3 regions of the Ensifer sp. ENS06 genome follow, and region 2 is predicted to be linked to each of the others. Evidence: riboswitches for the same ligand, from Rfam matches in the RefSeq annotation. Region 2 holds a riboswitch; each other region holds the start of a gene.
The links. Region 2 has a riboswitch for cobalamin ahead of bluB (5,6-dimethylbenzimidazole synthase). Riboswitches for the same ligand answer to the same signal wherever they lie in the genome.

Region 1: another riboswitch for cobalamin. It lies ahead of IB279_RS04435 (aromatic ring-hydroxylating dioxygenase subunit alpha); the one in region 2 lies ahead of bluB (5,6-dimethylbenzimidazole synthase).
Region 3: another riboswitch for cobalamin. It lies ahead of IB279_RS34305 (acyl-CoA thioesterase); the one in region 2 lies ahead of bluB (5,6-dimethylbenzimidazole synthase).

What each region holds. Positions count from the first base shown of each region.
Region 1 is NZ_JACVBC010000001.1:898,546-901,817, reverse strand. It holds gene IB279_RS04435 (aromatic ring-hydroxylating dioxygenase subunit alpha) at 1-1,230, opposite strand, end outside; cobalamin riboswitch at 1,334-1,535, opposite strand; gene IB279_RS04430 (DUF6656 family protein) at 1,853-2,452, shown strand; gene IB279_RS04425 (L-threonylcarbamoyladenylate synthase) at 2,530-3,272, shown strand, end outside.
Region 2 is NZ_JACVBC010000002.1:147,134-150,405, reverse strand. It holds gene IB279_RS09820 (phytanoyl-CoA dioxygenase family protein) at 1-186, shown strand, start outside; gene IB279_RS09815 (SDR family oxidoreductase) at 275-1,087, shown strand; cobalamin riboswitch at 1,185-1,397, shown strand; gene bluB (5,6-dimethylbenzimidazole synthase) at 1,443-2,138, shown strand; gene IB279_RS09805 (DUF2865 domain-containing protein) at 2,151-3,221, opposite strand.
Region 3 is NZ_JACVBC010000019.1:107,597-110,868, reverse strand. It holds gene IB279_RS34310 (LysR family transcriptional regulator) at 1-302, opposite strand, end outside; gene IB279_RS34305 (acyl-CoA thioesterase) at 305-1,153, opposite strand; cobalamin riboswitch at 1,241-1,447, opposite strand; gene IB279_RS34300 (DUF1852 domain-containing protein) at 1,802-2,785, shown strand; gene IB279_RS34295 (methionine synthase) at 2,813-3,272, shown strand, end outside.

The DNA of each region.
Region 1 (3,272 bases), on a different contig from region 2:
AAGCGGAGCCGCGTCGCCGGCAAGGCGCTGCTCCATGAACTTGCAGTACCACTCGACGAACTGCATCACGCCACCCTCGTGCTCGGGCGAATAGGGACCGGGCTCATAGGCCGGTGAGCGGATGCCGAAGGCATTTTCCTCGACGATCTGACGGTCCTGGTCGTTGGTCTCGGTCCAGACATGCGTCAGTTCATCTAGATTGTAGTCGACGCCTTCGACCGCATCCTTGTTGACGAGCCACTTCGTCGTCACCTGCGTCAGTTCGGGCCCGAGCGGCAGCACCCGGAAGGTGATGGCGTGGTCGGCGAGCACATGGTTCCAGGTGGTGGGATAGTGGAACATCAAGAGCGTGCCGATCTGGCTCTGGGAGACGTCGGCGGACAGGGCCCGCCTGACGGCGCGGGCGCCCGACATGGTGTAGCTTTCGGCATTGTCGACAAGCGGCATGCGGGCGGCGCGGAACTGACCGGTCGGCGACATCTTAAATTCGCTCGGCAGGCCCTCGGCCTCGCACTTCGCCCAATGTTCGGCGATCACAGGATCATCCTTGGCGCCCTGCACCCCGGTCGCCGTCGGCGCCTCAGGATAGGTGCGGCAGAGTTCCGGATGATTGGCGGCGCAATGGTAGCATTCGCGGTTGTTTTCCCAGACGAGCTTCCAGTTGCCCTTCTCGATGATGGTGCTTTCGAACGCGACCTTGGTTTCGCCGAGCCGATGCGGCGCGAGATACGGCAAGGCCATGTCGCGGAACGCCGTGAAATCCATCGGCTTTTCCGACAGGTTGATGAAGATGTAGCCGCCGACCGTTTCGCAATGGATCGGCTTCAGACTGTGGGCGGCCTTGTCGAAATCCTCTCCCATCTGCCGGGCGAAGAGCAGCGAGCCGTCGAGTTCGTAGGTCCACTGGTGATAGGGACAGACAAGCTTTGCCGACGAGCCTTTCGCCTGCGTGCAGACGCGCGAGCCGCGGTGGCGGCAGGAATTGTGCAGCGCCCGGATGGCGCCCTGGCGGTCGCGGGTGATGACAACGGGGTAGTCGCCGACCTGGACGGTGAAGTAATTGCCGGCCCGCGGGATCTCGCAGTCATGGCCGATAAACAGCCAATCCTTGTACCAGATGTTTTCCAGATCCTGCCTGTAGTAATCGGGATCGATGTAAAAGGCCCGGTCGAGGCTGTAGCCGTCCCGCCTGCCCTTCAGCTTTCGAAGCATATCGTTTCTGGTGTCCATGTCCTGTCCTCATGCGCCATGTTTCGGAGAGGCAGGACAGGAACCCGCACGGGCGCACACCCATGCGTTTGAGGCTCCGATCCGGCTGCCCGCCGCAACCCGTTACGGTTATGTCCGTCAAGGCTGGTTTCCGGGCTCAGGAGCCGTCCTTTCGGACCTGCCCGGCGCCTTCCCGGACGAACCGTCCAGTGGCCTTTGCCGAGGCTTTCGCTCCACCACCGTTGCGGGGGCAGCGCCGGGATTTGACCGGCTTCCCAATTCTCCATCTTCCCTTCGAAGACGGCACCTTGAGTAAGGATATGTAATCGCGGAAGTCGCCTTGGCAGCTGCCCGATAGCGACATCCAATTCCAGAATGACGACACGGAAAAAACCGCCACAAAAGGCCACCGTCTTAGAATTTTTACATTGCAAACATATAGATAGATCACATCTTGGGCATTTGCCGACTTTTGCGGCGCGGTCGGCGCAGATGCGGGAGGGCTTCGCCCGTTTGCGACATCGCGTCAGATAGAGAACGCTAATGATGCAGCCAGGGGGAAATCATTCATTAACCATGAGCCGCTAGCCTAGCCGGCGGACGAGAGAGGTCCTGCAGGCAGGCAGATGGCGCGCTGACGATCATGGCAAAGTTGAGATACTACGACGCGGCAGCCGAGAAGCTGCCGACAATCCCGCCGAAGGTGGCGGTTCATACCGAATTCCTGCGCACCGGCCGGATCAACCGCAGGCAATGGTTGCCGAGCGAACGCCGGTATTTGAGCTATGAGGAAGTCGCAGACAGGACGGGCAAGAAGCTCAGCACCGCCGGCGACACGACCCATAAGCGGATCAACGGGTTCCACACCTCGATCCAGTTCCCGAAGATGATCTTCCACCGCACTCTCGTCGGCCGGCCGCATCTCGGCTACTGTCACGTGACGGCGGCGCGTACGCCGGTTACTCCCTCCAAGGACATCACCTGGTCCTTCTACTTCGCCAACTTCTTCTGCAACCTGGGCGACGAGACGCATTTTTTCGAGAGTATCCAGCCCGGCTATTCACGCATGTACTTCGCCGTCGCCATCGAACCGGGCGCCGAAGCCGGGCAAATGGTCATCAACCGCAACTTTCGTGACAACGGGCTGCTGTTTCGCACGGATGATCCCAAGGTCGCGCTGAAAAACGTACTGATGCTTGGCGCCAAGGATGACGCGTTGCGTCGCATCATTCGCAGCCTCTGAGCCGAACCGGTTCCTTCAAAGAAAATCGTTCTGTTTTTCCGGTGCGTCCGTTAAGGAAGCGTCGGAAAGGAAACGGCATGGCTGAGATCATCGACACGGATAGAGAACCGGACCGCGCGATCGCGCGCGCCTGCGCCGTTCTTGCCGAAGGCGAGCCGGTCGCGATTCCGACCGAGACCGTCTACGGCCTTGCCGCCGATGCTACCAATCCCGATGCGATCAGTCGCATCTACGAGATGAAGGGGCGCCCGCGCTTCAATCCGCTGATCTCGCATGTTTCCGACATGGCGATGGCCGAAGCCCATGTGCATTTCGATCCGATTTCGAGGCAGCTGGCCGAAGCCTTCTGGCCCGGCCCGCTGACGCTGATCCTTCGGCAGCGCGCCGACAGCACGGTTCATGCGCTGGCGTCCGCCGGCCTCGACACGCTCGGTATCCGCATGCCCGACGGTTTCTCGCGCCGGGTAATCGCCCACTTCGGGCGACCACTGGCCGCGCCCAGTGCCAATACGTCGGGCAAGATCAGCCCGACCAGTGCGGTCCATGTGGAAGCCGATCTCGGCGAAAAACTGAAGCTGATCCTCGACGCCGGCCAGGCCCAAATCGGCCTTGAGTCGACGATCATCAAGGTAGACGGCGACGAGATCCGGTTGCTTCGGCCGGGTGGACTCGATGCCGCCGAGATCGAACGCCTGCTTGGCCGTCCGGTGACCCGGCCGGAGACGGCGGGAGCGACGATCGAGGCGCCGGGCATGCTCGCCTCGCACTACGCGCCCGGCGCTGCAGTCCGGCTCGATGCCGCCGAGGTGCATGCCGGCGA
Region 2 (3,272 bases):
GCCAACGCGATCTCCTCCTGTGCCGAAGGCTATTCGTTCCCCACCAATCTCGACCGGGATCCGCCACTCGGCGGGTTGGCGCCGAAGACGCAGGCGCAGTTGATGCGCGAGGCGCTCACTGCGGGGACGGGCGAACAAGAGTTTCTCTCGGTGCTGGAGGCGCAGGCGAAGCGCAAGCTGAGCTGACGAGCGAGTTACAATTTGACAGGCTCCCGGTGTGTTTTAGCCGGGAGCCGCAGCCGTTTCAAACGATCATTTCCGAGGGAGGAATTCGATGAGTGGACAATTGCAAGGCAAGATCGCCATCGTCACCGGTGGTACGCAGGGACTGGGCGCGACGATTGCTGGCCTTTTCGCCGAGCGCGGCGCTGAAGGCATCGTCATCTGCGGCCGCAACGCCGCCAAGGGGCGGGCGAAGGCCGAGCAGATCGGCAAGTCAAGCGGTGCGAAAGTTGTCTATGTCGAGGCCGATCTTGAAAAAGTAGAGGACGCCCGCAAGGTGGTCGCCGCTTGCGACGCGGAATTCGGCCGGGTCGATGCGCTGGTCAACGCCGCAGCTATCACCGACCGTGGCACGATCCTCGACACCACGCCCGAACTCTTCGACCGCATGTTCGCGATCAATGTGCGCGCGCCGTTCTTCCTGATGCAGGAGGCGGTGAAGATCATGCGGCGGGAGAAGACCGAGGGCACGATCGTCAACATCGGCTCTATGTCGGCGATGGCCGGCCAGCCGTTCATTGCCGCCTATTGTTCGTCGAAAGGCGCCCTCGAAACGCTGACCAAAAACACGGCTTATGCGCTTCTTCGCAACCGCATTCGCGTCAACGGGCTGAATATCGGCTGGATGGCGTCCGAAGGCGAAGACCGCATCCAGCGCGAGTTTCATGGCGCGGCGGCCGATTGGCTCGAAAAGGCGGCGGCCGGCCAGCCTTTCGGTCGGCTCGTCGATCCGGCCGAAGTGGCGCGGGCCTGCGCCTATCTGTCGTCGGCCGAGTCCGGGCTGATGACCGGATCGGTGATTTGCTTCGATCAGTCGGTCTGGGGCGCCTATGACGGTTCGCCACATCCGGTCGCTCCGCTTTGAGGTGGAGGTAAACGACTAAGCTCGACAGTAGCCGGCGGAAAGTGGCGTGCCATGTCCCGGCCGGGTTGGCGCCGCTTGTCTTTCTCAAACGGCTGTGCACTTAGTGCCGTCGTCAGGTGCCCGCGAAAGCGGGAGAATCGGGAATCCGGTGTCATTCCGGAACGTGCCCAACGCTGTGACGGGGACGATCGCGTCTAAGAGAGCCTTGAATTGATTCAAGGTTTTGCCACTGGATCTTCAAGCGATCTGGGAAGGCGAGGTGATCGGTTGAACCGAAGTCAGAAGACCGGCCTGGCGAGATAGACCGAACCCCGCGTGGACGGCGGGAGGTTTTCGCATTGTTGGGGATCGAACGATGCTGACTGAACCGAAGGGCGGCCTTGCGGCTGCCGGCGCCTTTTCGTTGCCAGAGCGGGAGGCCGTCTACCGTGCCATCGAGACACGTCGCGACGTGCGCGATGAATTCCTGCCCGCGCCATTGCCGGATGATCTGATCTTGCGCCTGCTGGCCGCTGCGCACAGCGCCCCGTCCGTGGGCTTCATGCAGCCGTGGAACTTCGTGCTGGTGCGGGCGGAAGAAACGCGTGAGCGCGTCTGGCATGCGTTTCGCCGCGCCAATGACGAGGCCGCGCTGATGTTCGAGGCGGAACAACAGGCCAAGTACCGTGCGCTGAAGCTGGAAGGCATCCGCAAGGCGCCGCTCAGCATCTGTGTCACCTGCGACCGCACGCGCGGCGGTGCCGTCGTACTCGGGCGCACCCACAATCCGCAGATGGACGTCTATTCCACCGTCTGCGCCGTGCAAAACCTCTGGCTTGCGGCGCGGGCCGAAGGGGTGGGCGTCGGCTGGGTGAGCATTTTCCACGAGGCCGAGATCAAGGCGATTCTCGGCATCCCAGATCATATCGAGATCGTTGCCTGGCTCTGCCTCGGCTATGTCGATCGCCTCTATCAGCAGCCGGAACTCGCCGTGAAGGGCTGGCGCCAGCGCCTGCCGCTCGACGAGCTGGTTTTCGAAGACGGATGGGGACGCAGCAAGGAGAAGGCGTAAGGCCTCGTCCGATCAATTCTGGACCGGCTGATAGGCCGGTCCCTTCGGATGCTTGAGGTCGATGGCGGTTTCTTCCTGCGGCAGGTAGGTCGGGCCGACGACGCGAACCTTGTTCTTCGACGGATCGTAAGGCCGCTCTTCGGCCGGCGCCTTGGCGGTATTGCTCGCCGCTTCCGGCTTCTTGGTCTCGATGACGATGATCGACGACTGGTCGTCACCGATCTTCGTTCCGTTTGCCTTCGGTGTGGTCGAGGCGGTCTGGGGTATCTGGCAGCCGCACTGGCCGGGTTTTCCGACAGCGCGGGTGCGATAGGCAAAGGCGTTGGGCATTTCGGTATAGGGACGGCCGGTCACGGCCGAGACCATCTTGTCGCTCTCTTCCGTGTTGAGGTCGTGAAAATAGAGCTCGGTCTCAGCCCCCGGGCAGCGCGCCCGACAGGCCTGCTCGTCGCGCGGGAAATCGGCCGGCGTCGCATCTGAAGAAACCGGGAAAAAGGCGCCGTCGCAGGTGCGCACGCACATGGTTCTGAGCGTGCCGCTATAGTAGCGCTCCTGCGGCGCGTAGCCGTCTTCGCCGCGGCCGAGCATCGGGCCGTAGGCGTCTTCCGGCGGCAGGTCGGCAACGATGTTGCGGTGGCTTTCCGGCACGTCCGGTTCCACGCTTGCGAACTCCTCGCGGTCGCCATAGCAACCGTTGATCTCCAGCGCGGCGAGGATGCGGCGCCGGCTGTCGTCGCTGCCGCCGGCGACGATCTGCTCGCGCTCGGACTTCAGCATGCGCAGATTGTCTTCCATCTCGGCGATCAGGCTGTTGAGGCCGTAGCAGGTGTCGGGGTCGCCGCCGTCGAAGCCAATGGCGTTGCCGCCACCGCAACCCGCGCGGCGGCGGTCGTTCTTTGCCCGCCGCAGCTCGATATTCTGCCGCGAGATCGCGCTTGCGTAGTCGCGCGCATCGGCATTGCTGGCGACGTAGTCAGGCAGTTGCGCGAGCCGCGCGTTCAGTCGGTCGCAGGCCGTCGATGCCAGTGACGGACCGGCACCGATCATAACCAGAGGCACAAGGGCCGCAGCGACGTGTTTCATGCGCGTGAACACGGGCGAAAGTCTCTTCCTGTTGCCAGGTCGGCGCCGACC
Region 3 (3,272 bases), on a different contig from region 2:
TGGCATTCCATGCCGATTTTCAGCGAGCCTCGCTGGCCGTGGCGATAATCCGACAGGACGTCCTCAGCCCTTTCGATTTGGGGCAAAACGCGCTGTGCCAGCGTTACGATGTAGCGACCGACCTCGGTGAGACGAAGGTTGCGACCGTCCTTCTCCCACATCGCCACGCCATAGCGCTCTTCCAGCTTGCGGATCGTGTGGCTGAGAGCGGACTGGGAGACGTTCAGCCGCTCAGCAGCAGCAGTCAGGCTGCCCAAGCGGTCGACTTCACGCAAAATCGATAAATGTTGCCTGTCCAACATGGCTATGCCCGCCCATGGTGACAAGGAACAACGTCTACAGGGGCACCATCGCCGACAGGAACCGGCCGGTGGTCCGTGTCGATCGCGACCATGGTAAAATGTCCCGTGGCCGTAATATGTCTCTCGCCCGTCAGCAGATTTTCGGACCAGAGTTTCGTTTCGATGGACATAGAACTGCGGCCAACGCGCTCGACGCGTGCCTCTGCCTCGACGATTTCCCCGATCTCAACTGCCCTCGCAAAGTCGATACGCTCGGATGAGGCCAGTGCCACGAGCTTGCCGGAGTAGCGCGACGCTGCAACGAATGCGGCTTTGGTCATGTAAGAGATCGCTTCGCCGCCGAACATCCGGCCGACACTATTTGCCTGATCCGGGAAGACGATCTCAACCATGGCAACGATATCCTTGATGTTCGGGGTTTCCGTGACAACGAGTTCGGGCAAAGCATAGCTTGCGGCGTACTCGCCCTTCGGAATGGCGACCATATGGAAGATGCCGCGCGTACAGGTGTGCCGCTGACGACCGACAACGGTTTCCGCAACCACTTCGACCTCGACCGTCAGGGAACGGCGGCCGGCCTTGACTGGTTTGGCCGTGAATTCGACGATATGCCCGATGCGGGCAGGCTGCCGGAAATCAATGCGCTCGCAAGAGGCGGTCACGAATGGCGCCCGTCCGAAACGGGTAGCCGCGATAAAGGCAACGCGATCCATGAGAGCGAGCCCGGTTCCCCCGAAGAGGGTGCCGTGGTGGTTGGTGTCTCCGGGAAAGACGATATCGATGAGACTGGTTATAGAGCCATGCTGGGCGGGTTTTTCTATCGTCGCGGTCTCTGTCATCGGCGCTGCCATCAGGTTGCGGCAGGAGCGGCGGCATGACGCAGAGACGACGGCACGGGAATGCCCATCGCGAAAGCGGCACTCCGGGACACCCCGCCCGTGGACGTTATCTATCGCGGCAGGTCTCCTGGCTTACGGGTCGTCGCTCTGGTCCGTCTTCCCGAGGCTTGCCTCAGTGACATGGATGGACTTTCGCTCGCCGTTTACAGTTGCGGGGGCAGCTTCGGCTTCAGGCAATAAAGCCATGACCGAATTCCCTCTTAGCTCCGGACTTTCGTCCGCAGAACCACGATAACGAACCAATGTCGTATGTCGCTGAGGTGGTCAAGGCGTCTATCATTGGTTTGTGCCGGAAGTGGCGGTTACTGTCTCGGCCGAGGTATGGCTCATGATCGCTAGCATTCGGCTCATCACGGTGAGGCTCGCAAGATACCGACATCCCGGGTTTCGTAGCAGGCTATCTCTTAAATCATGAACACGGCTCATGCTTCCGTGAGATAATACCATTTTTGTTCGATCGACCTCTCAGGCATAAAACGCGCACCGCTCTGAAGCATGGACAGTTAAAGGCCGTCGACTGAAACAATGGAAAATGCCATCCGGTGCGTCCTGACGTCAATAAATTCAGGATTTATCTCGAGATTAGGACGAACGATCGCAATGATTAGAGATTTTAATTTCAATATAAAGAGAATTTCTTTTGATGAGGACTATTGCCCGTCAGAGAATACGCGAATTACGACGAATTTTGCTAACTTGGCCAGGGGGGAGAACCGCCAGGAGAACCTCCGCAACGCCTTGAAGATGATTGACAATCGTTTCAACGCTCTGGCGCATTGGGATAACCCAGAAGGCGATCGCTATTCTGTCGAACTCGAAATCATTTCGGTTGAGATGAATGTCGGTGCTGAAGGCAGCAATGATGCCTTTCCCCTGATTGAAATCCTGAAAACGAATATTGTCGATCAGAAGACAGGCGAACGCATTGAGGGCATCGTAGGGAATAATTTTTCCTCATACGTCCGAGATTACGACTTCAGTGTTGTGCTGCCAAAGTACAATAAGGATCGCCCCGGATTCAGCACGCCAGAGAATTTTGGCGACTTGCATGGAAACCTATTCAAGTCTTTCCTGAAGTCCAATGCTTACAAAGAGCATTTTCATAAGCCCCCGGTCATCTGCCTGAGTGCCTCGAGCAGCAAGACATATCGTCGAAGTGGAAATCATCATCCTGTATTAGGCTTAGAATACCAACAGGATGAATTGTCTTCGACAGATCTCTACTTCCAAAAAATGGGGTTGCAGGTCCGATTTTTCATGCCGCCGAATAGCGTTGCGCCTTTTGCGTTTTATTTTCTCGGCGATCTGCTTGATGACTATACCAATCTTGAGCTCATCAGCACCATCAGCACGATGGAGACTTTTCAGAAGATTTACCGGCCCGAGATTTACAACGCCAATTCCGCTGCAGGGGCCTGCTATCAGCCAAGTCTTAAGCATCAGGATTATTCACTGACTCGAATTGTCTACGATCGCGAGGAACGGAGCCGGCTGGCTGTTGAGCAGGGAACGTTTGCTGAGGAGCACTTCATCAAGCCGTACAAGTCAATTCTTGAGCAATGGTCTGCCAAACACGTTCCCTGACGAACCAGAAATACAAGGTCCTATATCATGAAAACACTGTTGCCCACGTCTACCGCCGGCAGCTTGCCGAAACCCTCTTGGCTTGCACAACCCGAGAAACTCTGGTCACCCTGGAAATTGCACGATGAGGAATTGATCGAGGGAAAGCGGGACGCTCTGCGTTTGGCGCTGGACGATCAGCAGCGGGCAGGCATCGATATCGTCAGTGATGGTGAGCAAACGCGCCAGCATTTCGTCACGACGTTCATCGAGCACCTCGACGGAGTTGATTTTGAAAAACGCGAGACCGTCAGAATCCGGGATCGCTATGACGCGAGTGTTCCGACAGTTGTCGGCGCCGTGTCTCGCCAAAGACCGGTTTTTGTTGAAGATGCCAAGTTCCTACGTCAGCAGACCGCGCAGCCAATCAAATGGGCTTTGCCGGGTCCGATGACCATGATCGATACGCTCTTTGACAACCACTATAAAAGCCGCGAAAAGCTGGCCT